Regions from separate parts of the Rummeliibacillus sp. BSL5 genome, predicted to be linked through region 3. Evidence: predicted binding sites of a transcription regulator. Region 3 holds the regulator's gene; each other region holds the start of a gene.
What was found. The regulator CtsR, encoded in region 3, represses protease genes until heat stress. The targets are predictions, from matches to a motif close to ATGGTCAATAAAGGTCAAACA.

Region 1 (10,621 bases), on a different contig from region 3:
CTGAATTGGATGAAATTCTGAATGTTGGTGCTGAGAAAGCCAACAAGATTGCAAGTGAAACTGTTACGAAAATGGAGTCCGCGATGGGCTTGGGAAGAAAAAGACGGTAATCAGTCCAAGACATGCTCCTAAAAAGATTTTAAAGTCCACTGTCTTCAAGATGAAAATAAATACATCAGACCATGGATAACCGAGAGCATGATAGTTTAAATACAAAATCATATGAGTGGCGGTCAATACAACTAGTCCATAACAAATTAAAAAAAATAAGAATCGCATATCATTATCCTTTTCTTGTTTTTTTATTTCAGTGATTGAAAGAGATTTGTTGTGTGAATCTTCGTATTGTCGTTAAAAGAATCTATTATAAGCTATGAAAAAAAGCCTTTCTCTATTCATGAGAAAGGCTTTTCTACTAGTTTTAACTTTTTATATTACATCTTTTTAAACAGTAGTGAAGCATTATGTCCACCAAAACCAAGTGAATTGCTCATCACGTAAGAGATTTCTTGCTCTCTTGCTTTATTTGGCACATAATCCAAATCACATTCTTCATCTGGAGTTTCAAGATTCATTGTCGGTGGCAAAATATTTTCTTGCAACGCCAATACAGAGAAGATTGCCTCAATACCACCTGCTGCACCAAGTAAATGGCCAGTCATTGATTTAGTTGAACTGATTGCTAATTTATAAGCATGCTCTCCGAAAACTGTTTTGACCGCTTTCGTTTCGAATAAATCATTATAGACCGTACTTGTTCCGTGAGCATTAATGTAATCCACTTGCTCAGGAGATACATCTGCATCATTAAGTGCTTGTTGCATAGCACGTGCTGCTCCTTCACCTTCTGGAGCAGGAGCTGTGATATGGTGTGCATCACCTGTTGAGCCGTAGCCAATAACTTCTGCGTAAATTTTTGCACCACGGTTAACCGCATGCTCATATTCTTCCAGGATCACAATACCAGCACCTTCGCCAATAACGAAGCCATCACGATTTTTATCGAACGGACGTGAAGCTGTTTTTGGATCTGGATTTAATGTTAGTGCAGTATTTGAACAGAAACCAGCTACTGCCATGTTAGTAATCGGTGCTTCTGCTCCACCTGAAATCATGACATCAGCATCACCACGTTCAATTACCTTGAAGGCGTCACCGATTGAGTTTGTACCTGATGCACAAGCTGTTACTGAACATGAATTAATCGCTTTTGCTCCGAAATGGATGGATACTTGACCCGCTGCCATATCGGGAATCATCATTGGTACGAAAAATGGACTCACACGACGTTGCCCTTTTTCAAGGAAATTATTATATTGCTGTTCAAATGTCTCCATTCCACCAATTCCTGAACCAATCCATACACCCGTACGCAATCCGACCTCAGGCGTAATTTCTAGGTTTGAATCTTCAACAGCCATAATAGATGCGGCTAATGCATATTGAGTAAAACGGTCCATTTTTCTTGCATCTTTTTTAGAAATATATTTTTCAATATCAAAGTCTTTTACTTCAGCAGCAATTTTAGCCGGAAATTTTTCTGGATCCAATCTTGTTAATGGTCCAATTCCAACATGGCCTGCTTTAATATTTTCCCAAGTTGTTGAAATATCGTTTCCTAGCGGTGTTACTGCTCCAATACCAGTCACTACTACTCGACGTTTTGCCATGGTTATAATTCCTCACTTTTCCTTTGTGTTATTTTCCCCATCTCATTGCAACAGCGCCCCAAGTTAATCCAGCTCCGAAACCTACTAAAACAAGTAGATCATCATCTTTAATGCGGCCGTTCTCCAACTCTTCTACTAACGCATTACCAATTGAAGCAGCTGAAGTGTTACCGTATTTGTGGATAACTGACGACATTTTTTCAGGCGGTAATTCCAACCGTTGTCTAGAAGCTTCCATGATACGGATATTAGCCTGATGTGGAATCAAAAAGTCTACATCATTTTTTGTTAAGCCTGCTTTATCAATTACATTTAGTGCAGATTGCCCCATTTGACGAACTGCAAATTTAAATACTTCGCGGCCATTCATTGAAAGATAGTTTTCTTTCGTTTGATATAGATGATTTCCACCTGAACCGTCTGAACCCAATTCAAATGAAAGTATGCCTCTTCCTTCAGAAACTTTACCTACCACTGCTGCAGCTGCACCGTCTCCAAAAAGAACGGCTGTATTACGATCAGACCAGTCAACAATTTTTGTTAGTTTTTCAACTCCAACAACCAAAACATAATCGTAAACACCTGATTCAATAAACTGCTTAGCTGTGACTAAACCATAAATATAGCCAGCACATGCTGCAGAAAGATCCATCGCTGCTGCATTCACTGCTCCAAGCTGGTCTTGTATCATGCAGGCTACACTCGGAAATGGCTGATCCGGCGTAACAGTAGCTACTAGAATTAATCCAATTTGGTCTGGTTTTATGCCAGCGTCTTTGATCGCTTTATCTGCTGCTTCAAATGCCATATGGGATGTATCTTGGTCATCTGCAGCGATATGACGTTCTTGTATGCCAGTACGTGTGCGAATCCATTCATCTGACGTATCCATCATTTTTTCTAAATCAAAATTTGTTAATACCTTCTCTGGAACACATCTTCCTACTCCAACAATCCCAGCATTCATGAGGTAGCGCCTCTTTTCTTATTATCAATTATTAGTATCTGGTCTTAATTATAGCGAATAATTCTCTTTTTATCAATATGAATCAATTTTGTTCATATCAGATTGTAAAAGTTTCTTCCAAAAAAATAAAATGTTATGGTATGATAGAGTTGATATAAAGTGAAACGAACACTCAGATTTCATGAGGTTTAATCCTCAATTAGTGCGCGTTGAACCAATCGGGCATTTATGGTCAGTAACTCTTCTAACCATTCGTTATCAATCAAGTGTTGAGTTGAGGTCTTGCTGCCCCATAATGCGGATAAAAGTGAGCTAGAGGTGATTATATGAAATACATTATGTTAGTGATTTGGTCAGCATTATTGGTTTCCACTTTAAACTATGTTGTGAGCTCAATCAATAATGTGCCATTAGATGGACCAGCATTCACAAAAGGATTATGGATATCACTTATCATTTCAGTATTAATCTTAATAATGGATGCAGTGATTCCAAAAGATTCACCAAAAGAAATCGGTCAACACGAATAATGACTAAAAAACCTGTCCTAAATAATGGACAGGTTTTTTATTTTGAAGAATGATTATTTACTTTCTTTATGAATCGTTACTTTACCATCCTCCAAAGCTACTACTAATCGGTCTCCGGCGCTTGCTTCGCCTTTTAATAATTCTTGCGCTACCAATGTTTCAATATAACGTTGAACAAAGCGGCGTAGTGGACGTGCGCCAAATGCAGGGTCAATGCCTTCTTTGACTACCCATTCTAGTACATCTTCATTTACGGTTAGCTCAATATCTTGTTCTGCCACCCGTTTTTGAAGAAGTGCTACATATTTTTTAGCAATTTCGTGATATTGTTTTTCTGATAAGGAATGGAACATCACGATATCATCAAGTCGGTTAAGCAATTCTGGTTTAAAATGTTGTTTCAATTCTGCCATTACTAGATCTTCGATTGCATGATCGCTATCTTGCCCTTTTAACTCCAACAAATAGTGTGAGCCAATATTGGAAGTTAAGATGATAACTGTATTGGTAAAGTTAACTGTTCGCCCTTGACTGTCGGTTATTCGACCATCATCCAATATTTGCAACAAGATATTCGCTACATCAGGATGAGCTTTTTCAATTTCATCGAGCAACACAACAGAATAAGGATTTCTGCGAACGGCTTCTGTCAATTGACCGCCTTCTTCGTATCCAATATATCCTGGAGGTGCCCCCACTAATCTTGAAACACTGTGTTTTTCCATGTATTCGGACATATCTATACGAATGAAATGATCTTCTGAATCAAATAGCTGAGCAGCCAATGCTTTAGCTAATTCTGTTTTACCGACACCTGTTGGACCTAAAAATAGGAATGAACCAATAGGCTTGTTCGGATCTTGAATGCCCGCTCTTGCACGCCATACAGCTTCCGTCACCAATCGAACTGCATCGTCTTGCCCTACTACACGTTCATGCAATGTGTCTTTCAGGTGCAATAGCTTTTCGCGTTCACCTTCTACTAATTTAGTCACAGGAATACCCGTCCATCTTGAAACGATTGATGCAATCTCTTCCGCTGTTACATCTTCCCGTAACAAACGGCTCTCATCATCAGTTTGCAAAGATTTTTCAAGCGATTGCAGTTCTTTTTCTAATTCTGGAATTTTGCCATGGCGCAAAACAGCAGCTTTGTTAAGATCATATTGATTCTCTGCATCTTCTAATTCTCTACGATAGCGGTTTAATGTTTCCCGTTTTTCTTGGATAGCTTGCAGTGCATTTTTTTCTGACTCCCACTGCTCTTTCATATTTTTAGATGATGCTTTTAATTGTTCTAACTCTTCGCGTATAGCTACTAGCCTTTTTTTGCTTGCTTCGTCTTTTTCTTTTTGTAACGCTTGTTCTTCAATCTCTAGCTGCATTTGGCGACGTGTTACTTCATCTAGCTCTTGTGGCATTGAATCGATTTCAGTACGAATCATCGCACAAGCTTCATCGACTAAATCAATCGCTTTATCTGGTAAGAAGCGCTCTGTTAAATAACGATTAGACAATTCTGCTGCTGCCACAATTGCTCTATCATGAATTTTTACGGCATGATGCAATTCAAAGCTTTCCTTTAGACCACGTAAAATGGAAATCGTATCTTCTACAGATGGTTCACGCACGAGTACTTGTTGGAAGCGACGTTCAAGTGCCGGGTCTTTTTCAATATACATGCGATATTCATCAAGTGTTGTCGCGCCGATACAATGTAATTCACCGCGTGCAAGCATTGGTTTAAGCATATTGCCTGCATCCATTGCTCCGTCTGTTTTTCCCGCGCCAACAATGGTATGAATTTCATCAATGAATAAAATGATACGTCCTTCACTTTCTTTGACTTCTTTCAAGACACCCTTTAACCGTTCTTCGAATTGGCCACGGTAACTAGCACCAGCCACTAATGCACTCATATCAAGCTCATATATGAGATGATCCTTTAATCCTTCAGGTACATCTTTTTTTACAATACGCTGTGCAAGGCCCTCAACAATAGCTGTTTTCCCTACCCCAGGTTCACCAATTAATACCGGGTTATTTTTTGTTTTACGGGACAATATTCTAATAACATTCCGAATTTCTTGGTCTCGACCAATGACAGGATCCATCTTTCCTTTTTTCACTTCTTCTACTAAATTCCGTCCAAATTGTTCTAATGGGCTTTTTTGCTCTTCGTTATTCATTTGCATTCAAATCAGCTCCCTTTGACCATTACTGACCTTATGTTAATTTTATTATATTCTTCTCTATCTTTAATGTAAAGTAATATGTTTGACCTTATTTGACTATATAATAATTACCATTATTTGCTGTATTCACATGACTATCATTCTAACTACGCTGTGTTATAATAAGAAAAATAGATTACGTGAAGGATGGGATAGGTATTGGCAGATTTGGATCATTTTGAACCGCTTCCGCAAAAGATACGAAAAATCTTTGAAGAACATGGTTCATTGATTAAATTTCCTAAGAGTAGCCATATTTGCACCGAGGGAGAGCCAGTTAAAGATCTTTTCTTTATCGTAGCTGGAAAAGTGGTTGTATCGAAAGAAACTGCAGGAGGCAAAGAATTGTCACTCCGAATTTGTGGCAGTGATGATTGTATTGGTGAAGGAATTGTTTTTAGTACATCTGGATTTTATCCGCTGAGTGCCAAAACATTAGAAGCCTCTCAAATTCTTACATTAGATGCAGGCCTTTTCGAAATACTATTAGCTCAAGAACCTGATTTGTTAATTGTGTACATTAAATGGCTACAGCTTCAAAATTTAAAAACTCAAACGAAGCTGCGCGATTTACTGCTATTTGGCAAGAAAGGTGCGCTATATTCCACTATCATTCGTTTATCCAATACGTACGGTGAAAAACTAGAAAATGGTGACATCCTGATTAACTATCCATTAACAAACACTACGCTAGCAAATTTGTGTGCAACAAGCCGTGAAGTAATCAATCGTACGCTGCATGAATTAAAGAATTTAGACGTCATTTCTTTTGATAAAGGATTGATTACCGTTCATCAATTAAACTATTTAAAAGATCAATGTGAATGCGATAACTGCCCTATTAGCGTCTGTCGTATTGACTAATGCTTCATCTTCTATGTATACCCTACTGTCATGAATATATTCGGAATGCTTATATAAAAAAATCAGTGAAGAACTAGTTCTCCACTGATTTTTAATTTTTATCGAATACCTAATGCCATTTTTGCGTAACGTGACATCTTATCTTTAGACCAAGGCGGATTCCAGACAACATTGACATCTACATCTTTTACTTCTGGAATTTCAAATAAAGCTGTACGGATTTGATCCACAATCACTGGTCCTAGTGGGCACCCCATAGAAGTAAGTGTCATTGTGATGACGCATAGGCCTTCTTCAGACATATCCACGTCATAGACTAAACCTAAATTGACGATATCTATACCCAGTTCTGGGTCAATAACATTTTCAAGTGCACCTAGAATATTTTCTTTTAAATCTGCATCCATGGTTTTATCCCCTTTCTTCATATTGTTCCCTAATCATATCATCCCTAAATCACTATGCCAAATGGTCAGCAAGGAAAGCAGTCCCTGCGAGCATCCCTGCACGAGAAACTTTGTGGCCAGAAGACGAATCAACCATAAACGCCAAATCTTCTGGATGATTCTGATAATAATCTTTTTGAAGTAGTTTATAAAATTCATGCGTAGGCTTAAATGGTACCATTTGGTCCTTTTTGCCATGCCAAAAGAATACAGGACGACCTAACAGACCTTCTGGTTCTTTACTTAAGTCAAAACGACTAAGCGTTTTATACATTCCCTCTAATTCTTCGTCATTCAACGGAATTTTAAACCCTTTTTCTTCAATGCCTGCAATTTGTTCCTTCGCTAACTCTACATAAGCTGGAGAGCCCATCATAACAGCCGCCGTTTTGATCCACGGATATACTTTCAATGCGCCAAGCGTCACAATGCCACCCATTGAGGTTCCAGAAAGGCCAATTTCACCTTCTTTTGCCAACCCTTTTTCTAGCAACTGGTTGCGTAAAAATTGTACTTCTTCGATAGAAGTTAAAACAATTTCCCAAAAACGCAGACTCAACTGAACTTCATCCAGTTCTTCTTCACGTTCCCCATGCAATAGCGCATCAGGCAATAATACACGTAGCCCCTTATTTACTAACTGGTAAGCATAATGTAGATTATGTTCTTTTGCGCTTGTAAATCCGTGCAAAAAAATGACAGTGGGCGCTTCTTTTGTCGCCGACTGTTCATTGTATATATGAAGTAAAGGGATATTGCCCCAAATTTCATGGTCCACTTTCATTTCATTCACTCCCTCATTTCGTTATGTCAATGTTATCAAAAAAAAGAAAGTGAAGCCAATCTGATGTCATATACTTATGGTTTCAAGCCTGCTAATACTGCTATATCCTGTGGTTTTTTTAATACGTATTCCGCTAAGTCATAGCCCTCTGTTGTTTTCGCTCCCCACAATGCCAGGGCAAAATGTACTCCAGCTTTATAGGCGCAATGCATATCATAGATAGAATCGCCAATGTACAGCGCGCTGCTACTTGGTACACCTAATCCTTCTAGGCAAGCCAATAGTGGTTCTGGCTCTGGTTTGTGTTTGACTGTATCGTCAGCGCAAACTATATACTGAAAATAGGTATTCAATCCAAATGGTTGAAACTCTCTTTTCAATTCGTCTCTTGTTTTAGAGGTAACAATCCCCATTTGGATCTGCTTTTCAGCCAATAATTCTATGATTTCTTCTATACCGCTAAACAATCCAACTTCATCAGCATATGCTAATACCGCTTGCGACCATTTTTTATCCATTTTATCTACATTCGTTATAGGGAGTTGCTTGAGTGCCTCTTTCCCCGGAATTCCTAAAGAAAACTTTAGATCATCCAATTCATAACATAATCCTTCTTCCTTCAATACCTGCTGTAGAGATAATAAAATGGCTTTTTCTGTATCCAATAAAGTACCATCAATATCAAAAATAATCGATTTGTACATCTGAACCACTCCCCTTTGTTAGTTATTCTAAAATATATATAACCTTTAGAAATACATTAAACCCTTTATTGTGAATAAACTTTGACTAAAGCCTTATTGAAAGGATAAACTTTAATATATCTTACCAACTGAATCAACTTCATAAATAGTGTATAAACGAACGTTTTGATTTTAATCATTCAGAATTTCTGCCAATTAACGCTTCGTTTCAGACTGCGTTTTTCACAGACTTACACTATAAAATAAAGAACGTTCGGTCATTTCAACTATATGGTGAAAATGATTCAGCTATTGACATTTAAACATTTAAATATTTAAACATATGTATTCCTATGATGAAAATTTTACTTAAATCACAGGACTAGCTAAATTTGGACTACACATCAACAAAACAAATAAGAAAAGGAGTTATCAGCATGGCACAACAACATTTAATTGTTTTAGATTTAGATGGAACCCTATTAACTGATGAAAAAGTGATTTCTGATAAAACAAAGGCCACATTGCAAAAAGCTAGAGAGGCCGGACATGAAGTCATGATTGCAACAGGAAGGCCCTATCGTGCAAGTAAATTGTTCTATCATGAACTAGGTTTGCACACACCCATCGTCAATTTCAATGGCGCATTTGTACATCATCCTCTAGACCAAAACTGGAAGACAGTACATAAGCCGATTGACTTAAAAGTTGTACAAGAAGTCGTAGAGTCCTTAAACAGAGAACAGTTTGAAAATTTAATTGCTGAAGTCATGGATGACGTATATGTACAATACCATGATGAGAAGCTATTAAATATTTTTAGTATGGGTGACCCGAAAGTAACGACGGGAGACTTACATCAATATCTAAAAGACAATCCAACAAGTTTGTTAATTCAAGCGAAAGAAAGCAGCGTGCCGGGCATTCGTCAATACTTGGCAGACACGAAAGCCGAATTGATTGATCATAGGCGTTGGGGAGATCCTTTCCCAGTCATAGAAATCGTACGTCATGGCTTGAATAAAGCTGTCGGCCTCTCTCATGTTGCCAAAGACCTAGGCATTCCTCGCGACCGCATTATTGCTTTTGGCGATGAGGACAATGACCTTGAGATGATTGAATATGCAGGTGTAGGCGTAGCAATGGGCAATGGCATTAGCCAACTTAAAAATATTGCGAATGAAGTAACAACAACCAACAACGAAGACGGAATTGCTGAATTCCTTATCGATCGTCTTCATATATAGAGAATAGAATACAGGGGGTTTTAAAATGAGAATTTACGCAGATAGCGCATCTGATTTGCCAAAGTCTTTTTATGAACAAGAGGATGTTACACTTATCCCGCTTCGCGTTCATCTAAAAGGAAAAGAATATGATGACATCATTGGCGTCGACATGGATGAGGTTTATCAAGCCATCCGAGATGGAGAATCATTAAAAACCTCGCAAGCTTCACCCGAACGTTTTTTGAAGGAATTTAACGCTTTAGGTCAATCCGGCGAAGAAGGAATCTACATTGCTTTCTCATCTGAACTTTCTGGCACCTACAATACTGCCGTCATGATGGCTCAGCAGGCAAAAGAAAATTATCCAGATTTAAAGCTAACTATTATTGATACAAAATGTGCCTCTCTTGGTTATGGACTAATCGTTAAAGAAGCTGCCCGCATGAAGAATGAAGGCAAATCTTACGATGAAGTGACGGAAAGAGCGCGATTTAACGCACTCCATATGGAACATTTATTTACAGTAGATGATTTAGATTATCTTGCAAAGGGTGGCCGACTCTCCAAAGCTAGTGCTTTTATCGGTGGCCTATTGAGCATTAAACCCGTTTTAGATGTAGAAGATGGAAAATTGGTACCTATCGAAAAATATAGAGGGCGCAAAAAAGTATTTAAACGCCTAATAGAGTTAATGAAGGAACGAGGCGACTCACTTTCTGAACAAGTGATTGCCATTAGCCACAGCGATGACCTCGCTGCAGCAGAAGATATGAAAGCATTGATTGAGGAGAATTTCCATCCTAAAGCAGTAGAAATTCATTTAATCGGATCCGTCATTGCAGCACATACAGGGACAGGTACTATTTCCGTCTTCTTCTTAAATCAGCTGCCCGAAAAATAAAAGAATACAAAAAAAGCTCTTTCTTATCTTTTCGATAAGAAGAGCTTTTATTTTATGCTTTTTTCCCTCTACGCCCTCTACGAAGCAACAAAACAATGAAGGTAATAAAGATGACATACACAAGTCCTAGCGCAATCATATACGGAATATTAATTCCCTTATGGTCAGTAACTTGGTAAAACTCAACAAGTTCGCGATCTAAAACGATGTTATATTTTTCATCTTCTTTTTGTTGTCGCACAATATCTTTTTCAAAGATGCCGTGCAGTTCCTTATTATTACCAATCACAGAAGGATCCAAAACATATCTTTT
Region 2 (10,621 bases), on a different contig from region 3:
CAATATAACCAGATAATGTCGGGCCGATTGCTGGCGCTGCGATCATGACTAAACCGAAGATACCCATAGCAGAACCACGTTTTTCAGCTGGGAAGCTGACAAGCATTACATTCATAAGAAGTGGTGACATTGCAGCAGAACCTGCAGCCTGTACCATACGACCTGCGATTAAAACACTAAAGTTTGGCGCTGCAGCGGCGATAATTGTACCAATCGTAAAGATAGACATCGCTGCAATAAACAAATGGCGGTTCTTAAAGCGAACGACAAAAAATGCGGATGCCGGTATTAACACACCGCTCACAAGCATATATCCTGTTGACAACCATTGAACTTGCGAGTAAGTAACATCAAAGTCTGTCATAATGGTCGGCAAGGCAACGTTCATTAAAGTATTATTTAAAAAAGAAACAAAAGCACCCACGAATAGAATGGCTATCATTCCATAAGGTGGTTTTTGCTGATTACTCATAATTTCCCCTCACTCTTCTTTATATCTCATTTTTATTGGATGTTTATTATTTTATACCGCTAGTTCATTTTTTTCAACTAAAATTTATTATCCTCTCAAAAACATTGATATGAAAGCGTTTTTGGTATAGACTACTGGTATAATTTAAAATCATTTATGACGAAAAGGTGACTAAATGAATACGCGAAAAAGAAAAGTTCTTGATGTGGCGAGGCAGCTTTTTATTGAAAAAGGCTTCAAAGAAACTTCTATAATGGACATTATCCAGGGAGCCCAGATTTCTAAAGGAACCTTCTATAACTATTTCCCTTCAAAAAACGATTGCCTCATCGCCATCTTGCGTGAAAGCCGAGAGGAAACGAGTATCCGACGCCATGAATTAATCTTCGGGCAGGATATAAAGGATATTGATATACTGGCTAAACAAATAGCCGTCTTGATGCAAATTAATCGTGAGCAAAATTTAATGCGAATTTTTGAATCTGTTTCGAATTCACAGGATGAATCATTACGAATGGCCCTAATGAGCCACCATCTTCAAGAACTTGAATGGCTAGCCAAAAGGCTTGTCGAAGTATATGGCGATGAAATCAGCATTATGAGCTATGAATGTGCCATTCAAGTATTTGCGATGATTCAGCATACTCTCCGTATTTTAATTTTTGCAGAAGACCGCTATGTAGAACCAGAAGCTATCATCAAAATGGCTCTTCGCAATATCGATGCTATTATCCCCCGTATGCTTGAAACGAAAGAAGTCATTATCGGTATTGAGACTATACATTTTATAAAGAATAATGTAGAACACCATATCATGAGTCAGGAGATGGTGACACAACAGTTAGACGGTTTCATTAAGGGATTAGGACCATGTGATTCCAAAAAGGGTCTGGAATATGCAAGCTATTTGTTAAGCGAATTAAGTGAATCGAACCCCAAATACTTCATTATCGAGGCGCTTTTAACACCGTTTCGTAAAGCTTTCGCCAAAACAACTCATGCAGCGGAAGCAAGGGAAATCGCCAACTATATTTGGCGGCTCGTCCGAATAGAACAGAACGACGAACAATTTTGAAACCAAGCAGTTCATTCATTTACCATTGGATGGACTGCTTGGTTTTAGTATTGTCTAAATTTTCATTGAGTACACGCATTTTTTAATTCCAAACAGTTATTTTCAAACGAATAAATGAAATTCTGGTACATCTGCCCTGACATTCTTCTCTCTTATGAATATGCAATATAAGAGGGGAGGTGGAATAGTTGTTTAAGAACAATCGCGAGGAGTTATACAGCCTTTCAAATCAATTTATTGAAATATTCATAGCGGATATTTTTTCAAAAAACAAAGTCAATATGGACGAAATTAGATCAAAGGTGTCAGATGAGCAACGTGAAAAGCTTAAAAAAACCGTAGATCAACTAAAAGTGCAGGTGGAGGAGTTCATCAACTCAAACAATACCAAAAGTATTACTGAAAAAGAACCTAAAGAACAGCCTTCAAGCCCACTAAGAGAAAAGCTGAAGCAGGCAAAAACAGAAAATGAGGATACAGAAAAATAAAATTTTATCCCTCACCCGTGTTCTTTGTCTATACAAAAACTAAGGTGAAAGCATCTACTATAAAAGATGAAAGGAGGGGTGAAAATGAGTGAATATGAGAATTCTAATAAGTGGTCTGCAATGGACTCAAGCATGGACCACCCATGTGACCCATGCCACAATAATAATGAGGACATAAATAACAATGCTACTGAAGTTGCGGATATTGACCAATCTTCAAATGAGATTATTATTATTCGTGACTCATGTGATATTACCGTTGAAACAACTGATACTCAGGTAGCTGTTTCGCTTCAGGCAGCTTTACAAGTTGCCATTGCTATCGTAGTTAATATTACAATCGCAGATAGTTCGCGTGCAGAAACGGTGACACAAGAGCTATTACAAAGAGCACAAATTCGTCAAGCAAATCGCCAAAAACTTGTCATCGTTAACTCCCGCTCTGTAAATGTAACAACAACAGATACAGACGTTGCAATTTCCCTACAATTACTACTTCAAATTCTAGTAGCTCTCGTTGCCCAATTAGATATTCTTTAAATAATAGCAGTTCCGTACTTCCTATATAAAATAAAAAGGCTGCAACCAGAGTTAGACTATGGTTGCATCCTTTTTTAATATTCATTATTTTAGCTCGTTGCGTTCCATAATATGGTCGATCAAGCCGTAATCTTTTGCTTGTTCAGCGCTCATGTAATTATCACGATCTGTATCGCGCGCAATAACTTCAATTGGTTGGCCAGTGCGTTCAGATAAGATTGCATTTAATTTTTCGCGTGTTTTAAGAATATGTTTCGCAGCAATTTCAATTTCAGTTGCTTGCCCTTGTGCTCCACCTAAAGGTTGGTGAATCATCACTTCACAGTTTGGCAATGCATAGCGTTTGCCTTTAGCGCCTGCTGTTAGCAAGAATGAGCCCATAGATGCGCACATACCCATACCAACTGTTTGGACATCTGGTTTGATGAATTGCATTGTGTCATAGATAGCCATGCCTGCAGTAACGCTTCCGCCTGGAGAGTTGATATAAAGGAAGATATCTTTCTCAGGGTCTTCAGCTTCTAAGAATAGCAATTGTGAAACGATTGAGTTTGACACATTGTCGTCGATTGCACTGCCTAGCATGATGATACGGTCTTTTAATAAACGTGAATAAATATCGTAGGCACGTTCACCGCGGTTTGTTTGTTCAATAACTGTAGGTATTAAGTTCATAAGAAATAGCCTCCTCAATTAAAAAATAGATTACATAATGACATTTGCTGAGCTTCTTCTTCAGCTGTACCATTATATTACACATTATGGTCAACAAAGGTCAAATGTTACGATTGTTTTTTTCCTCTATTGATATTTCTTTGTTTTATCTGTATAATAAAACAGTCGTTAAGTATATATGCCCTCGTAGTTTAACGGATAAAACATAAGATTCCGGTTCTTAGGCTGGGGGTTCGATTCCCTCCGAGGGCGTTATTGAAATCCTCTTAAGCGTTGCTGCCAACTTTGGCGTGCAGCGTTTTTTATTTCTCCATTTATGATTGTTGTTCCTTAAAAGGAAGAAACAAAAACAACGCACAAACCCAGAAATGAGGATCTGTGCAATAAGGGAGAACTATACTATTTATACCCAATTCGGTATAAAAAAAATCACCTCTATTCATTTTTTGCGAATAGAGGCTTTTTTCAATAGTTGATTGTGTTACTCTTCAACTTCAATAAGTTGGACTAGATTAGAAAGAGCTTGATCCTCATCATCTCCGCTTGCGCTTAAAATAACAGGTGTTCCGTGTGCTAGCGCCAAACTCATAATGCCCATTATACTTTTGGCATTTACTTTCTTATCGTCTTTTTGCAAGAAAATATCAGCTGCATGGCGGTTAGCTTCTTGAACAAATAAAGCGGCTTGCCTTGCTTGCAAACCTGATTTCAAATTTACTTTTGCCTGTTGTTCTACCATTCAATCATCCAATCCTTCCAGTAAGCTTATTTTATTTTATACTTTCGCTGTCTCGCCGCCTCTAAGTGAGTCTGCAATCGCATCAATCTTACGCAAACGATGGTTGACACCTGATTTGCTGACTGTGCCTGTCGAGACCATTTCCCCTAGCTCTTTTAGTGTTACATCTTGATACTCTACTCGCAGCCTAGCAATCTCCTGAAGTTTTTCAGGCAATTGATCGATCCCGATTGCTTGATCAATAAAGCGTATGTTTTCTACTTGTCTAATAGCAGCACCGATTGTTTTATTTAAATTGGCTGTTTCACAATTCACTAGACGATTCACGCTATTACGCATATCTCTAACAATCCGAACATCCTCAAATTTCAACATCGCTTGATGGGCACCTACTAGACTTAAAAAATCAGAAATCTTCTCTGCTTCTTTCAAATATGTGACAAAGCCCTTTTTCCGTTCGATTGTCTTGGCATTCAGTTCGAAGACATTCATCAGTTCCATCAATGCATCACCGTGTTCTTTATATAGAGAATAGATCTCTAAATGATAAGATGATGTCTCTGGATTATTAACAGAGCCTCCCGCTAAAAATGCGCCGCGCAAATAAGCTCTTTTTTCATCAGGTGTAGGAATGATTTTTTCTTCGATATCATGATGAAACAGAAAATTTCCTGTTACAATCTGCAGTTCTTCTAGCAATTCCTTTGCACCTTCGCGCACGCGGCAAATGTAGACATTATTCTTTTTCAGCCTCATTTTTTTCCGCACTAAAAGCTCTATTCGATAGTTGTAAAATTTCTTGATGATTGTATACATTCTACGAGCGATAGCAGCATTTTCTGTTTGGACATCTAGGCTCAGTTGTCGATTGGCAAACGATAATGAACCGTTCATTCGAATGAGGGCAGAGAGCTCTGCTTTTAAACTGCTATCCTTTGCTTCCACTTGTGTAAGCTCTTTTTTCGTCTCAGAAGCAAATGACATAGCAATCCCCCCTTCCTTGTTATATTTTAGACGCTAATTCGCCGAAGATTGTTTTTTTTGTTGATAATTTGTGGCATATTCTACAATCCATGCCGCTACATTATTGGCATCATGCCGCACTACGCCATCATGAATGGATGCTATATCCTTTTTAATGACCTCTAGCCCCATTCCTTCCAGTCTTGGCACATCAAACCTGACAGGCTCCGCTAATTCTTTGCTGTATGCTTCTCGAATTGACAGTGGAAGCTCTTCTTTGTTAATCAAGATGGTATGAAGAAAGTTCGCACCCACATGATCGATTAACGCTTGGACATGATCTCCGGCAGAGTAATGAGAAGTCTCACCTGCTTGCGTCATAAGATTGCATATATAAATTTTATGGCCTTTTGCATTCAATACAGCTTCACGAATACCATTTACCAATAAATTAGGCAAGATGCTTGTATAAAGGCTACCAGGACCAATAATAATGATATCAGCACTCTCAATAGCGCTCACTGCCTCTTGCACCGGTAACACATCCGCCGGCGATAAAAATACACGCTGAATTCTTTGATTATACGAAGGGATTTTAGATTCCCCTTTGACAATCGTTCCATTTTCAAGCTCAGCCATAAGCGTGATTCTCTGATTGGCTGCAGGCAACACTTTGCCATGTACATTTAATACTCGGCTCATTTCGGCGATTGCATGCGAAAAATCACCCGTTATAGCGGTTAAGGCTGTGAGCATCAGATTCCCTAAAGAATGGCCCCCTAGCTCTTCTTTTCCTTGAAAGCGATATTGGAACATTTCTTCTACCAGCGGTTCAACCTCTGATAGCGCAGCGATTACTTGGCGAATGTCGCCGGGCGGTGGGATTTGAAAATCATCACGGATTCTCCCTGAGCTACCGCCATCGTCTGCTACTGTTACGATTGCTGTTAAATCGATAGGACATTTTTTTAAGCCTCTAAGCAATGTAGATAATCCAGTGCCACCGCCGATAATAGCAACACGCGTAAGTGCTTTTTGCATAGCATTATTCCTTTCTCTTCGCTATATCGCGGTGGGTAATAACAGTTGGAGCCTGTTCGTCCAAAAGATGGCCAAAGTACTCTGCTAATGTAACCGAGCGATGTTGACCACCAGTACATCCAAACGCAATAACCAGCTGCGATTTCCCTTCTTTTTGATAAAGCGGAATCATAAATTGGAACAAATCTGTTAGCTTTTGAATCAATGCTTTTGTATCGTCATATTTCAATACATATGAAGAAACATCTTCATCTAATCCCGTTTTTGGCCGAAGCCCTTCTATATAATAAGGATTTGGCAAAAAGCGTATATCAAACACGAGATCCGCATCAATTGGCATACCATGTTTAAAGCCAAATGACATGACGTTCACTGTAAATTGACGTGAATTCACTTCTGAAAATTGGGCACGGATGCGTTCGCGAAGCTCTCTAGGTTTCATGCTCGTTGTATTATAAATATATTGCGCTCGTTCTTTGACATCTGCCAAGAGATCCCTTTCACGTTGAATCCCCATCAACGGCAGTCCATTATCCGCTAAAGGATGGGTACGCCTTGTTTCTTTATAGCGTCTGACAAGCGACTCGTCATCCGCATCTAAAAATAGAATCTTTGTCGCAACTAAATCTTCTTTTTCAATCTGCTCTAGCGCTTCGTTCAATGCGGAGAAAAAATCACCGCCGCGCAAATCCATTACGGCTGCAATACGTGATATCTCCTTTTTGGATTCTTTCATTAGATTAAGGAATGTTGGCAATAAAGCAGGTGGCAAATTATCAATACAATAAAAACCCAGATCCTCAAAGCTTTGAATAGCCAAGGTTTTTCCTGCACCAGACATTCCTGTGATAATAATTAATTCGTTTACGGCGTTTTGATTAGACATGATTATCGTTCCTTTCAGAGGACATTTGAATGCGCTCCTCTAGCAATTGGAAGTCTTCTGTATATGTAAACGTTCCATATTGAGTACCAGTCTGTTCAACAGCATAAAGCAAATTTGTACGGTCACCTTCTGCCATAGGCAATGTTTTTAATTCTTCAACGGGATGCCACTCAAGTATCCCTTCACGTGTTTCCTTATATGGGGCACCGTCTAAATCTTGAGCCACAAAGGTAAAGAGCATCCACTCATTCACGATCTCTTCATCTCGTTTAATGACCATTGTATATACACCTTTTAGATGGGGGTGAATGGCAGTAGCGCCTGTCTCTTCATAAAATTCTCTACTCGCCGCTTCAAAAATCGACTCACCGCCCTCTACTTTACCGCCCGGTGCTACATACCAGCCGCGTCGTGGCTTTTTTAATAATAGTACTTGATCGTCTTTCATCACTAATAAATTGGCGATTCTTTGCACACACGACACCTCGTTTCTCTTTGTCCATATAATTATATTATACAGGCTACTGCACCATGAGTACAAAGGAATTAACATCCGCTCAGTTTACTCCATCGTACAAAGCCTATCTATAACTCTTTCTAGTAGAAATATCGAAAAAAAGGCTGACTCTTTCGCCTAAAAAAACGAAAAGAATCAGCCACAAGAAATATTAATCTTATAAGGGGTTATGCGAATATTATAGCCCTTTTATTTAACAGAGAGATGTCAACAATGTAGAGTTTATATTACAATTATTGAACCTCAAATTTTTCTTTTAATTCTTCTACATAATGTTGGACTGCTTGCGCAGCGATACTGCCATCGCCTGTAGCTGTCACGATTTGGCGCAATGATTTTTCTCTTACGTCACCTGCTGCATAAATGCCTTTAATAGAAGTCTCCATTAAGTCATTTGTTTCAATATAACCAGTTTTGTTTAAGATACCTAAGTCTTCAAATGGTTTTGTTAAAGGCAGCATTCCGATATAAACGAATACACCATCAATTGGCATTTCTTGTTCTGTACCATCTACTGTAGATACAAGTGTTGCGCTGCCAACTTTCCCATCTTTTTCATGGATTTCTTTTACTGTATGGTTCCAAATGAAATCAATTTTTTCATTTGCAAATGCTCGGTCTTGAATAATTTTTTGCGCGCGCAATTGATCACGGCGATGCACGATTGTCACTTTGTTCGCGAAACGTGTTAGATAGATTCCCTCTTCGACTGCAGAATCTCCGCCGCCAACTACAATCAAGTTTTTATTTTTAAAGAATGCTCCGTCACAAACAGCGCAATAGCTGACGCCACGGCCACCAAGCTCTTTCTCGCCAGGTATACCCATTTTTTTGTATTCAGCACCTGTAGAGATAATGATTGCACGTGTTTTAAATTCTTTAGAAGTAGTTTTGATTGTTTTGTACTCTTCGCCATCAACGATTTCTGTTACATCGCCGTAAGCATATTCTGCACCAAATTTTTTGGCGTGTTCAAACATTTTAGTCGATAATTCAGGTCCTAAAATGGAATCAAAACCAGGATAGTTTTCGACTTCCTCCGTATTTGCCATTTGTCCGCCTGGAATACCTCTTTCTAACATCAAAGTAGAAAGATTACCGCGTGATGTATAGACCGCTGCTGTCATTCCGGCAGGTCCTGCACCAATAATCACAACATCATAAATTTTTTCTTCTGACATATTTGCTCCTCCTAGTTGGATCTATTTCATTAGTTCTAATCTTAGAGGATATCCTTTCATTATGACAAGATATCTGCTTGCAGCATGCCTCTATTGGTCAAATAAAGGCAAATACTGAATAAGTTCATTCACATATTTCGTTAAAGTCTGTGAAGATATACCATAATACTTAGCAATCTCTTTTTTTGTGATATCCTTCGTACGCGACGATTTATACATATATTCAGTGGCTGCTGCAAGAGCTTTAGGATTTTTAAATGGATACTCTTTTTCCCATGCCCGTTCAAAAAGAACAAACCACATTTGGAATATAAATGTGTCGTGTAGCTTCAGTGGCTTGAATTCCTTATATAGAAGTTCTGCTACTTCGATTGCTTTCAAAAACACTTTTATACGTTCGCCGTCTCCTAAAAAGTCTTGATCTAGTGCATACGCCAAAAATAATTTCTCGATAGTGGTGTATTCATCTACATTGATGATGCTAGGATGGCCGACGATTTCTTGTTGGTACGGCGATTTGCCAAGCAAAAATAAACCAAGCAGCCTCTCGCTACTATAGCCACTTTCTAATTTTTCTATAATGAAATTTCGATTATTTTCAATAGCTTCTTCATCTTCCAGCACATTATTGATCAGCCAAGGTTCAAAACCTTTCTTTTCTGGATCAATAGCAATCAGCTCATCCCATGTTTCTCTCGCTTCTTCTTCATGTCCAGTAAAATACGAGGCATGTGATAGCCAAAAGTAAAAGCCAGAGTCTCCTTGAAAGCCCTGCACTTTCATACTATGTAGCCAATGGTACGCTTCTTTATAACAGCCGATTAAAGCTAATGTCGCACCCAGTTTATAACGCTGTTCAAAGGAAAATGGGCAAAGCTTCACAAGCAATGACTTTAATTCTTCGACCTCACTATCATCTTTTTCATAATAGGCCATGACCGTTAGATTGCATAATGCAAACAAATTGCCATAATTCCCTTTCAACACCTGATACAATAAGGCTCTTGCTTGTTCTGCATCACCTTTATAAAAATAGGCAAGTGATAGATTGTTGTATGCAGGCCAAACATCTGGATGATCCGCAATAATTCCTTCTAATATTGTAATAGCTTCATCTAATTCGCCAGTTTCCATATACTTTCTGGCTTTTTCCTGCAAATAAGCAACCTCACGTTCCACTGGTTGAAGTGAAAAGCCGCTCTCTTCCATTGACGTAGCAAACTCAATAATATCAATGGCTTCTTCCGCATATTCACCCATTTCATCAAGGCGAAGATATTCTTCCGCATAATATTTAGCATCATCTGTAAAGCCAGCTTGGGCAGAAGCTTCTGCTAAAAATAGGAGAATCTCGGGCTCATTGGGATCAATCTCATTTGCTTTTTTTAATAAATCTAAGGCATGGTCAAGTTGTCCTGCTTCCAATTCGAGAATAGCGTATTGCAATAAAATAAGAGAATCATCTGGGCTAAGCTCCACTGCCCTTTTTAAATATTTATGTGCTTTTCCTTCTTGATCTCGATTTAGTGCTTGTACAGCTTTTTTATAGTAGAATTCTCCGTTAGGAATAAAGGAAACAACATTTTTCCGCGTATTATGTTCACTTTTCATATCTTGATATGATCCTCCGAAATAAAATAAGGAACGCTTTCATACGTTCCTTAAACATAGTATCCACCATTATATCATATATTTGTTCATTTCATACGTAAAAAATCTTCCCTCATCTACTTGGCGAGAAGTTAAGATGAGCTCCCATCAGCGATACATTGTGTTGTCTCGTTGATTTTCCTCCCTCAGATCTCTATTTAGTGGTATCTGGTCCATCAGAGGCTTTGTTTTCCTTTGGATAAATAATCCTCATTGGATTGCCACCAACAAATGCACCTGCTGGCACATCTTTGTTTACAAGTGTCATAGCTGAGACAATCGCATCGTCGCCAATTTCAACTCCTGGCAGAATAGTCGTGTTGGCACCAATCATAACACGATCCCCAATGATAACGTCGCCTAAGCGATACTCATTAACTAAATACTCGTGAGC
Region 3 (10,621 bases):
GTTTATCGCGCAATGTTTCAGGCACTTCATTGTTCACGATTTGTTGTGCAAGACCTTCTGCAATCGCTGTTTTACCGACACCTGGCTCCCCGATTAATACAGGGTTGTTTTTAGTACGGCGAGACAGCACTTCAATTACGCGTGTAATTTCTTTGCTGCGTCCAATCACAGGATCCAAGCTGCCTTCTCGTGCTATTTGAGTAAGGTCTCTTGCTAATCCATCGAGCGTAGGTGTATTAGCTGTCGGCGCACTGTTATTGCTTGCTTGTGGATGATCATTACTTCCAAGCAGTTGTAGTACTTGCTGACGGGCTTTGTTTAGGCTGACACCCGCATTATTTAACACGCGAGCTGCTACACCTTCGCCTTCTCTAATTAACGCAAGCAATAAATGTTCTGTACCAATGTATGAATGGCCCAGTTTGCGAGATTCATCGACTGATAATTCAATGACCTTTTTAGCACGTGGTGTATAGTGTACAATTGGGCCTACATTTTTAGTGCCGACACCAACCAATTCTTCAATACCTTCTTCAATCATTTCTGTACTCACATTGATCGCTTCAAGCGCTTTTGCCGCAATGCCGCCTCCTTCACGTATGAGGCCTAGCAAAATATGTTCTGTGCCGATGGCTTCGTGTTTCATACGGATTGCCTCTTCCTGTGCTAATTGCAGAACTTTTTGAGCGCGCTGTGTAAATCGATTGTACATCATGAAGATCCTCTCCTTTTTACTGTTATATTATTTAACCGTCGTATTGTTTAATTTTTCTCGAATAATTGTTGCTCGAAATACATCTCTTTCGTTCGCCTGGAGCGTTGTACCAGCAAGCTGCTGCAAGAAACCAGGCTGCATAATCAACATACATTCATTCAAAACTCTATCCGGATATGTTGGAATTAATCCCAAATCTATACCCAACCGGACATTTGATAAACAATTAGCCGCTTCTTCACTAGATAAAATCCTTGCATATTTCAACACACCTAATGATCGATTTAAACGATCTGAAACAGCAATAGATGCGTGTTCTAGCAAAGCTCTACGGGCACCGATTTCTTTTTGAATAATTTGCTCGGCTACACTTTGTAGATCTAAAATAATATCTTCTTCTGGCTTGCCGAGGGTGATTTGGTTAGAAATTTGATAATAATTCCCGAGAGCTTCGGTACCTTCTCCGTATATTCCTCTTACAACCATGCCTAAACGAGCCATTGTATTCATCAGCGTTCCCATTTGGTTAGTCGCAGTTAGGGCAGGTAAATGCATCATCACTGATGCACGAAGTCCTGTACCTGTGTTTGTTGGACAGCTTGTAAGGTAGCCAAATGAATCATCGAAAGCATATGGTAGCTTTCTTTCTAAAAGTCGGTCCACTTCATCAGCCAGCTGATAAGCCTTATCCAATTGCAGGCCTGGTTGTAAGCTTTGTATGCGGATATGGTCTTCTTCATTTACCATGATGCTAATCGTTTCATCATCCGACACTAAGATAGAGCCTGTTTTTGTTTTATTTGCTAATTGCGGGCTAATTAAATGCTTCTCTACCAAAACCTGACGCTTAAGAGCGGGCATATCATGAAGTGAGAAATAAGAGAATGGCATATCAAATTTCTGGTCTCCATCAATCAATGCATTTGAAACCATTTTGTCAATTTGCAACGCTTCATCTTCTGAAAAAGCCCGTGGAAACCGAAAACCATTTATATTTCTAGCTAGGCGAATCCTTGTACTCATGACGATATCGCCAAATGTACTATCCCCTCTCATCCATATAGGAGGTTTGCTTTGCAGAAAGTGGTCAATGTTCATCTCTTTTCTCACCTCCTCCATTCAATTTGTTTTCAAGCAATTTAACCTCATCTCGAATTTCCGCGGCGTCTTCAAAACGTTCCTCTTCCACTGCTGTTTTCATATCTTGTCGCAGCGCTTCAATTTGGCGTTTTGTCTGATAGCTCTCATTAATTGATCCAGGAACCTTGCCTATATGTTCTGTAGCGCCATTATGAAGCCGTTTTAATACCTGCGGCAAAAAATCTTTAAACGTCTCATAACACGTTGGACAATTGAATTTCCCTTCTTCGAGAAATTGTCTATATGTCATGCCGCATTGTGGACAGCTTTCATTTTGCACTTTACTTTGTGGTTTCTTGATAGGCATATCCTGTACTGACCAGCTTGGCGTTCCGAATAAATTTGAAAATAGTTTTTGCATGGCATTGGAACTATCACCAGGTTCAAGATTCACGTGAAAGTGATCTAGCTGCTTATTGCATACATCACAAAAGTGCCTTGTTATCTTATTGCCGTTTTTCATCTGTGTGACTGTAATTGTTGCAGGCCGCTGTTTACAATTTTCACATATCATCTTTAACACCTCTTTGCATTTGCTGGTCGTATTTCACCGCTAGTAACATCGCCCTCATAATGCGCGCTCGTAGTTCATCGCGTAAGGGTAAATGGAGGGACAATACTGAACGGTCTAGTGCCGCTATCATCATCCTTGCTTCTCTTTGCGTTATTACATCTTCATCAATTAACCGAAAAATAAAGTCCTGTGCAGACGACTGTGTGATAGAATCACCAATTTGATGCATAATCTCTTCAATTAACTCGGTCCCTGAGCTTGCTCTAACACGTAAAATCCGTATATAGCCACCCCCGCCTCGCTTACTTTCAACGATATACCCTCGCTCGGCTGTAAACCTTGTATTGATGACATAATTGATTTGGGAAGGTACACATTGAAATTTGTCAGCAATTTCACTTCGTTTGATTTCAATATGACCTTTACCACCTAATTCAATAATCTCTTTTAAATACCCTTCAATAATGTCTGAGATATTCCGCATTTTTATTCCACCTCACTCGCTTCACTGACTTTGACTAACTTTGACTTTATTATATGTGCCATCAAAAAATGATGCAAATATTTTGCTTAACCTGGAAAATCGTTATTCATTCTCCTAATATACACAAAAAACATACTGCTATATGCAGTATGTTCATAAGTTTTTGTATTAAATCCACTTTCCAACAATCGGATATTCCCAATGTGTTCCCTGAAGTGCTCTAATTATACCGATAATAGGTATAATAACGCCCATAATCCCGAAAATAATTATCATCGGAATGCCAATAATCGCAAGAATTATAGTGAAGGTCAGGATGCCTCCAACTGTAACGAGCAGCCACATAACGAATTGGAACAGCAGCGCTTGAATTGACAAACGTTTTATCTCTTCATCTCTAATAAACACAAAAATAAGAATCGGGACTAAACATGGGGCAAAAAAAGCGCTCGCATGCAAAATAACTTTTAACCCTTTATTCTCCATCTTGTTATTCACTCACTTTCAATATCAATTTTTACTTAACTTAATTTACGTATTACATTAAATATAGTTTCATTTTTTTATACCTCTCTTATATAAGGAATTTCTCCTTTCTGGCATTGTTTACATAATTGTGAGAGGATAAATATACGAATATTGTTGAAAAGAGGGTCTGAGATGATTCGAACGCTTGGTATCACTAATGATCAACAACTCTTAGCTGATTTTTCGCTCGAAGAGATTAAAACCGGCAAGTTTATATGGTATTGGGTCGATTTTGAATCGCCTACCACAGAAGAAAATAGATTACTTAGCAGCTTTTTTCATTTTCACCCCTTAGCCATCGAGGATTGTTTAATGAGACTACAAAGGCCTAAACTGGACTATTATGAGGGGTACCATTTTCTTGTCGCTCATAAAATAAATAAAGAAACATTTGAAGGGGAAGAGGTCAATTTATTTGTAGCGCCAGACTTTATAGTCACCTATCATCACTCACCTGCCCCCGAGTTTGCCATCGTGAGAGAACGAATTGAGGAAATGCCAGCTTCCTGGGAGCGCGGACCCCTGTATATTGCCTATCAAGTACTTGATAAAATTGTTGATGGCTACTTTCCGTTAGTATATGACATCGAAGATCATTTGAATGAAATAGACGATGAAATCGGTTTTAAGAGTACGACAAAATCAATGAAATATGTATTTGATCTAAGGAGCGATTTGCTTCATATTCGTCGCATCGTTTTGCCAATGCGCGATTTACTTTATCGAGTTTTAAATTCCTATCGCTTCCGCTTGAATGACCAGGAACGGGCTTACTTTATGGATATACACGACCATTTGATTAAGCTGACAGAAATGGTGGAATCGAATCGGGAACTGACAGCAGACATGCGAGATAGCCATATGTCGATAAACTCGAGCCGGATGAATGGCATTATGATGATTTTGACTATTATTTCTTCCATATTCATACCGCTGACATTTATTGCGGGTGTCTATGGAATGAATTTTAAAAACATGCCTGAGCTCAATTGGCATTATGGTTACTTTATTATCTTATTCATTATGTTTGGCATTGCCTTTTCGATGGCCATCTGGTTTAAGTTGAAGGGATGGTTTGACTATAGACCGTAAAAACGAAAATAGAACAGCTGCAAAGTTCTCTATACTTTGCAGGCTATTCCATTTAAAGTTGGTTTATATTAATCTCATTAATATGGGATTTATTTAGGAGTATCCTTTAAACCAAAAAGGACAAAAGACAGGAGATAAGTGACGATGGTTGCACCGATTGTAATATAGATTCTGTGGCTCATTGGCACTTCTGTATAGTTAGCATTTAGAAGCATTAACGATGAGACCGCTACTACCATTGCTAATGGCAATGCATATTTCATTCCTCTTTTTGTATCCATGCTGTACATCCTATTCTTGTGATTTTTTCTTTATTGTAGCATGTTCTACCTAGCTCGAATAGATAAAGAAACGATAATAGGCGATTGCTGTTATAAGATACAGCAACCGCCTATTTGTATAATATACCGATTATTATAAAGTAAAGAACTTGCTTGGCATTTCGCGCTTTTCTTTACGAATCTTCCGGCGTATCGAGCCTGATTCGAATAATTTCTTTTCTTGTTCTGTTTCTGGGAAAACGGGCGCTACTTCCTGAGGTGCACCATTGGTATCTACTGCTACCATAGTAACGAAAGATTCTGTCGTTAGTTTTTTTACACCTGTGTCGATATTAGTAGAATGCACCACGATATATAACTCCATCGATGTGCGTCCAGTAGAACTAACAATCGCCTCTAGTTCTAGGACTTCTCCTGAACGGACTGGCGAATAAAAGTCCACTGAGTCGAAAGATGCTGTTACTGTTTGCATTTTTGCATGCTTCATGGACGTAATCGCTGCGATCTCATCAATATACGCCAACACCTTCCCACCAAAAATTGTGCTCATATGGTTGGTATCGGGCGGTAAAACCAATCTTGTTTGTATTGTTCTTGAACTGCCCATTGGCACTGCTTCTAGCATCGTATACACTCCTCACGTATCTTTTAACACATAATTTTAAAGGGAAGCCCTTGTTCAACAAGTCATTTCTCTGTACTTGCATCGACTTCTCCAAACATACTACAGTTTAGTCTTAATCGTAATAAACTTCAAATCAGTCATTTCGTTCACTGCATATTTAATGCCTTCGCGTCCATATCCGCTATTCTTCACTCCACCATATGGCATATTATCTATACGGAATGTTGGAACATCATTAATGATGACTGCACCAGCTTCTAATTCCTCTGCTGCTCTCATGGCATCTTCTAAATTATTTGTAAAGATCCCTGCATTTAAACCTAAATCTGATTGGTTTACTAAATTAATCGCTTCATCGAATGTGTCATATGGAACAATGGATACAATCGGAGCAAATGTTTCCTGGCATGCTACCTTCATATCAGGCTGAACATTGGCCATGACAGTTGGTGTTAAGGTACGCTCTGTGAAAGTTCCACCTGTAGCAACGGTTGCACCTTGCTCTTTCGCCTCTGCAATCCATTGCATAATGCGTGTAACTTCTTTTGGATTAATCATTGCACTTACATCTGTTTTTTCGTCCAAAGGATCGCCTACTACCAATTTTTCTGTAGCTGCAACAAAGTCATTTAGAAATTGGTCATAAATCGATTGATGGACATAAATACGCTGTAGTGAAATACATACTTGTCCTGCGTAACCAAATGCGCCACTTACACAGCGATCTATAATTTTATCGATTGGCACACTTGGTTCTACAATCAAGCCTGCATTAGAACCCAATTCAAGCGTTACCTTTCGCAATCCTACTTTTTCTTTAATCTTCAATCCAACAGAACTGCTACCTGTAAACGTAACCTTTTTGACGAGCGGATGTGTAACAAGCGTATCGCTTAACTCACTTCCACTTCCAGTAACGATTTGAAGCATCCCATCTGGTAAACCTGCATCTTTAAAGATTCCAGCCATTACAAGGCTGCTTAAAGGTGTTTGTCCAGCAGGCTTTAAAACAACTGCGTTACCCACAGCAAATGCAGGACCTAATTTATGTGCCACTAAGTTAAAAGGAAAGTTAAATGGCGTAATGGCTGATATAACACCTAAAGGTACGCGTTTTGTCCAGCCAATCCGATCTTTTCCACCCGGTGCAGCATCCATCGGAAGCGTTTCACCACTTAATCCTTTAGCTGCCTCGGCTGCAAATTGGTACGTTGTAATGGTACGATCAATTTCAGTAAGGGCAGCTGTGATTGGCTTTCCTGCTTCTCTCGCTGCTATTTCAGCTAGATCTTGCTTGCGCTCTTTCATTAACTCTGCCACTCGATATAAAATTTCAGCTCTTTCATAAGCCGTTGATGATTTAAATTGAAGAAAGGCTTGATGTGCGCCTTCAATGCTTCGTTCTACATCATTCACGGTGGCTTTCGCTATATTTGAAATATGCTCTCCATTATAAGGAGCGGTTAATTCATAGCTTTCAGCTGTGCTAACCCATTCTCCATTAATCCATAATTTTGTTTCCTTCACAGAAGACACCTCCGTTAAAGTTATACCCCTCTTATTCCATACTAACATGATTACTTTTTCATATCCTAAATAGATGCCTAGCATTTCCCAAACTGAAAAAACTCCAGCTATCATAGCCTGGAGTTTTGTGCTTACATTAAATTGTACACTTTTCTCGTTAATCCTATTCAAAAACTCTTGATTCAATCACGAAATGTTCTTTTTCAATACTATCCAGCGAAAACGAAGCGCCTCTGCCAGGCTTCACATCTAAGATCAGCTGGGTATGCCTCATATACTCATAGTGGCTTTTGTGTATATAAAATGGCACATCGCCCACTTTACCAAGAAGTAGATCCTGTTCACCTACTCGAAAATCCTCTTCTTTATAGCACATAGGTGCAGAGCCATCACAGCACCCACTAGATTGAAAAATTAAAATCGGACCATGCAACGATTTCATATAGTTGATAAACTCAAGAGCTTTATCTGTCGCTTGTATACATGCTGTCATCTAGAATCCACGACTATTCTAGAAGAAACCTTGTGGCTTACGATTATAGCTGACAAGTAAATTCTTCGTTTGTTGATAATGCTCTAACATCATTGCATGGTTTTCACGGCCAATGCCTGATTGCTTATAACCGCCAAACGCTGCACCCGCTGGATATTGGTGATACGTATTTGTCCATACACGACCAGCTTCAATAGCGCGTCCTGCACGATAAGCGGTATCACCTGAACGAGACCATACACCTGCACCTAAACCATATACGGTGTCATTTGCAATTTCGATGGCTTCATCAAAGTCTTTAAATGTAGTGACACCAAGGACTGGGCCAAATATTTCTTCCTGGAAAATACGCATTTTATTATGGCCTTTGAATACAGTTGGTTTTATATAATAACCGTCCTCAAAACCATCTATCTGATTGTGCTCACCACCGATTAAACATTCTGCCCCTTCCTCCTTGCCTAATTTTAAGTATGATAGAATTTTTTGCTGCTGCTCGTTTGATGCTTGTGCCCCCATCATTACTTCGGTATCAAGCGGATTGCCAATCTTAATTGATTCAATTCTCGCCATTGCTCGTTCGATGAATTGATCGTAAATGGATTCTTGCACTAATGCACGGGAAGGGCATGTACAAACCTCTCCAGAGTTAAAAGCAAACATTACAAAACCTTCAATTGCTTTATCTAAAAAATCATCATCATGTTCCATGACATCTTCAAAGAAGATATTTGGCGATTTACCACCAAGCTCAAGGGTAACAGGAATAATGTTTTCGGTTGCATATTGCATTACTTGGCGACCTACTGCAGTAGAACCCGTGAAAGCAATTTTAGCAATGCGAGGGTTTGTAGCAAGTGGTTTGCCTACTTCTACGCCATAACCGTTAACTACATTCACCACACCAGCAGGAAGTAGATCTTGAATTAATTCCATTAGCACCATAATAGATGCTGGCGTTTGTTCTGCTGGTTTTAATACAACACAGTTACCCGCAGCAAGCGCAGGAGCCAATTTCCAGACAGCCATTAATATCGGGAAATTCCAAGGAATGATTTGCCCAACAACGCCAAGTGGTTCTTGGAAATGATAGGCTACAGTATCATTGTCTAGTTGGGTCGTACGTCCTTCTTGTGCACGAATAGCACTGGCGAAATAACGGAAATGGTCTGCAGCCAGCGGAATATCCGCATTCAATGTTTCACGGACAGCTTTACCGTTATCCCAAGTTTCTGCTACAGCCAATAGCTCTATATTGTCTTCAATTCTATCTGCAATTTTATTTAAAATACGGGCACGTTCAGCAGTAGAAGTCTTGCCCCATTCGCTTTTTGCACTATGTGCTGCATCTAAAGCTAGTTCAATATCATCTGCAGTGGAACGAGCTACTTTTGTAAATACTTGGCCATCCACTGGTGATACATTGTCAAAATATTGGCCTTTAACAGGTTCTACCCATTCGCCCCCGATAAAGTTATCATATTGAGCTTTAAATTGAACGACAGCACCTTCAGCATTTGGTTTTGCATAAATCATGTCCGATCTCCCCCTTATGTTTGAGCGAATACTACTATCCTATTAAATAGATAGCGCTTTCATATATAATGATGTCTGAAACTATCTTAATATTCAAGTTTTTTAAACTATATTCAAAAATATTTTCTATTAAGATAGATCCAACATTTCATATATATGGCCTAGATATAAAAATATGCATATAAAAAGAAGACAAATACAACACGTGTATATGTCTTCTTTATCAGTTACTTCGATGACCTGGTAACGGTTGAGAACTCACTGTATATTTTGTGGCCTTTGACCGTTTGATATGCCTTAATTTTATAATCTAAATTTTTGCCGTTCTTTATGTTTCTACTAGCAGCACTCACTTTAGAACCTTTGATTGCCATCAGTTTTTTATAGTTTGATCCTTTGCGTGGTGCTTTATAAATTTCGTAGCCTAGCGTTCCACTTACAGGCTTCCATGAGAAAAGAAGCTTGTCCTTCGATACTTCCTTGGCCTTCAGCTTTGTAGGCTTTGCCAATATAGCATTTCCTGATTTTATGTCTGTGTAAGGACTATACAATTTTGTATTTTCCACATTCTTGTAAGCACGCATTTTATAGAAATACGTATTCCCCAGTGAAACTTTTTTATCTATATATGTTGTTACTTTACTGTTTTTTAGGGTAGCTATTTTCTCATATTTGCCTGATTTCTCTACAGCGCGATAAATGATGTAGCCTTCTACATCTGTCGATCCCTTCCAGCTTACAGTAATTTGATTATAGGTTTTGCCTGATACAGAAAGCTTAGCTGGTTTTTCAGGATTCTTGATAAACTTCGCAAAAACCACTGTCTCAGTTTTTAACATCGTATCAAAATCAAACTCTTTTTTATATGAATTATCTGTATACCATCCTGCAAAAGTATAGCCTGCTTTTTTAGGTACCTCTAATGCTTCATCATCTCGTATTGTTTGTTGAGATACAACAGTACCATTCGCATCTTTAATAGATACTGCGTAATCTTTTAATCCATCACCAGTTTCAACCGTTTTGAAAGTCCAGATTGGCGAGCGGACTTTTCCTTGGTAATCATCTGTTACATCTGCATACCAGTAGTATTGTGTATTGTTCTCGAGGTCCTTCCATACTACTTTAGCAGCTTCATTGTTTTTTACATTTTGAGTTGCGCCAATTTTGGTATTCGTATAGACATTTACATTAAACGAATCGGTTGCTACTACTTTCTCTTTTGGCGTTAAATCTGTTTCAATAACAAATTCATCTTTGCCTGGATAGTCATCCGCATTATAAAAATTATATTTATTTAAATATGGAGAATAGGTTTTCACATAAATTTTATTCTCGATAGGATTTACTTGGAGAATGCGCATAAACCCTTGTCCACCTTCAGGACCACCGGAATAATCAGTTAGCATTTGATATACTTTACGATCAGGGTGACCATCACCATTGTCATCAATCTCATCTACTCGTGTTTCACTTCCAAAGAAATGACCTGATAAAACAAGAATGACATTTGGATTCTTTTCTACTACTTTTTCAAAGAGAGTATTTCCCAGGAAACTTCTATCGCCTGACGGTTGTAGGTACTCATGGAAATTAAGTATAGCTTTACGATCTGAATATTTCTGTAGTACTTTATTCATCCACTCTATACTCTCTTCATCAGTTCCCCATCCCATATAAAGCATA

Region 1: the regulator CtsR is predicted to act here: its motif matches at 5,442-5,462, upstream of RCJ93_RS07675 (ATP-dependent Clp protease ATP-binding subunit).
Region 2: the regulator CtsR is predicted to act here: its motif matches at 3,337-3,357, upstream of clpP (ATP-dependent Clp endopeptidase proteolytic subunit ClpP).

Annotation. Positions count from the first base shown of each region.
Region 1 is NZ_JAVGCV010000001.1:1,501,761-1,512,381, forward strand. Features, by position in the region: gene trpS (tryptophan--tRNA ligase) at 1-110, shown strand, start outside; gene fabF (beta-ketoacyl-ACP synthase II) at 435-1,670, opposite strand; gene RCJ93_RS07665 (beta-ketoacyl-ACP synthase III) at 1,699-2,637, opposite strand; gene RCJ93_RS07670 (YjzD family protein) at 2,964-3,167, shown strand; gene RCJ93_RS07675 (ATP-dependent Clp protease ATP-binding subunit) at 3,221-5,362, opposite strand; gene RCJ93_RS07680 (Crp/Fnr family transcriptional regulator) at 5,561-6,265, shown strand; gene RCJ93_RS07685 (metal-sulfur cluster assembly factor) at 6,364-6,672, opposite strand; gene RCJ93_RS07690 (prolyl oligopeptidase family serine peptidase) at 6,725-7,495, opposite strand; gene RCJ93_RS07695 (HAD family hydrolase) at 7,570-8,199, opposite strand; gene RCJ93_RS07700 (Cof-type HAD-IIB family hydrolase) at 8,616-9,425, shown strand; gene RCJ93_RS07705 (DegV family protein) at 9,451-10,308, shown strand; gene RCJ93_RS07710 (alpha-amylase family glycosyl hydrolase) at 10,361-10,621, opposite strand, start outside.
Region 2 is NZ_JAVGCV010000002.1:95,369-105,989, reverse strand. Features, by position in the region: gene RCJ93_RS11040 (DHA2 family efflux MFS transporter permease subunit) at 1-472, opposite strand, end outside; gene RCJ93_RS11035 (TetR/AcrR family transcriptional regulator) at 648-1,547, shown strand; gene RCJ93_RS11030 (hypothetical protein) at 1,736-2,035, shown strand; gene RCJ93_RS11025 (spore coat protein) at 2,120-2,575, shown strand; gene clpP (ATP-dependent Clp endopeptidase proteolytic subunit ClpP) at 2,660-3,250, opposite strand; tRNA gene RCJ93_RS11015 (tRNA-Arg) at 3,431-3,502, shown strand; gene RCJ93_RS11010 (HPr family phosphocarrier protein) at 3,732-3,989, opposite strand; gene whiA (DNA-binding protein WhiA) at 4,026-4,973, opposite strand; gene RCJ93_RS11000 (gluconeogenesis factor YvcK family protein) at 5,007-5,993, opposite strand; gene rapZ (RNase adapter RapZ) at 5,998-6,879, opposite strand; gene RCJ93_RS10990 (NUDIX hydrolase) at 6,872-7,354, opposite strand; gene trxB (thioredoxin-disulfide reductase) at 7,630-8,577, opposite strand; gene RCJ93_RS10980 (tetratricopeptide repeat protein) at 8,668-10,188, opposite strand; gene RCJ93_RS10975 (acyltransferase) at 10,382-10,621, opposite strand, start outside.
Region 3 is NZ_JAVGCV010000005.1:65,271-75,891, forward strand. Features, by position in the region: gene RCJ93_RS13900 (ATP-dependent Clp protease ATP-binding subunit) at 1-715, opposite strand, end outside; gene RCJ93_RS13905 (protein arginine kinase) at 743-1,813, opposite strand; gene RCJ93_RS13910 (UvrB/UvrC motif-containing protein) at 1,803-2,369, opposite strand; gene RCJ93_RS13915 (CtsR family transcriptional regulator) at 2,359-2,853, opposite strand; gene RCJ93_RS13920 (DUF4870 domain-containing protein) at 3,022-3,339, opposite strand; gene corA (magnesium/cobalt transporter CorA) at 3,514-4,473, shown strand; gene RCJ93_RS13930 (hypothetical protein) at 4,563-4,754, opposite strand; gene RCJ93_RS13935 (acyl-CoA thioesterase) at 4,888-5,379, opposite strand; gene RCJ93_RS13940 (aldehyde dehydrogenase family protein) at 5,479-6,906, opposite strand; gene RCJ93_RS13945 (DUF779 domain-containing protein) at 7,070-7,399, opposite strand; gene exaC (acetaldehyde dehydrogenase ExaC) at 7,418-8,935, opposite strand; gene RCJ93_RS13955 (metallophosphoesterase) at 9,163-10,621, opposite strand, start outside.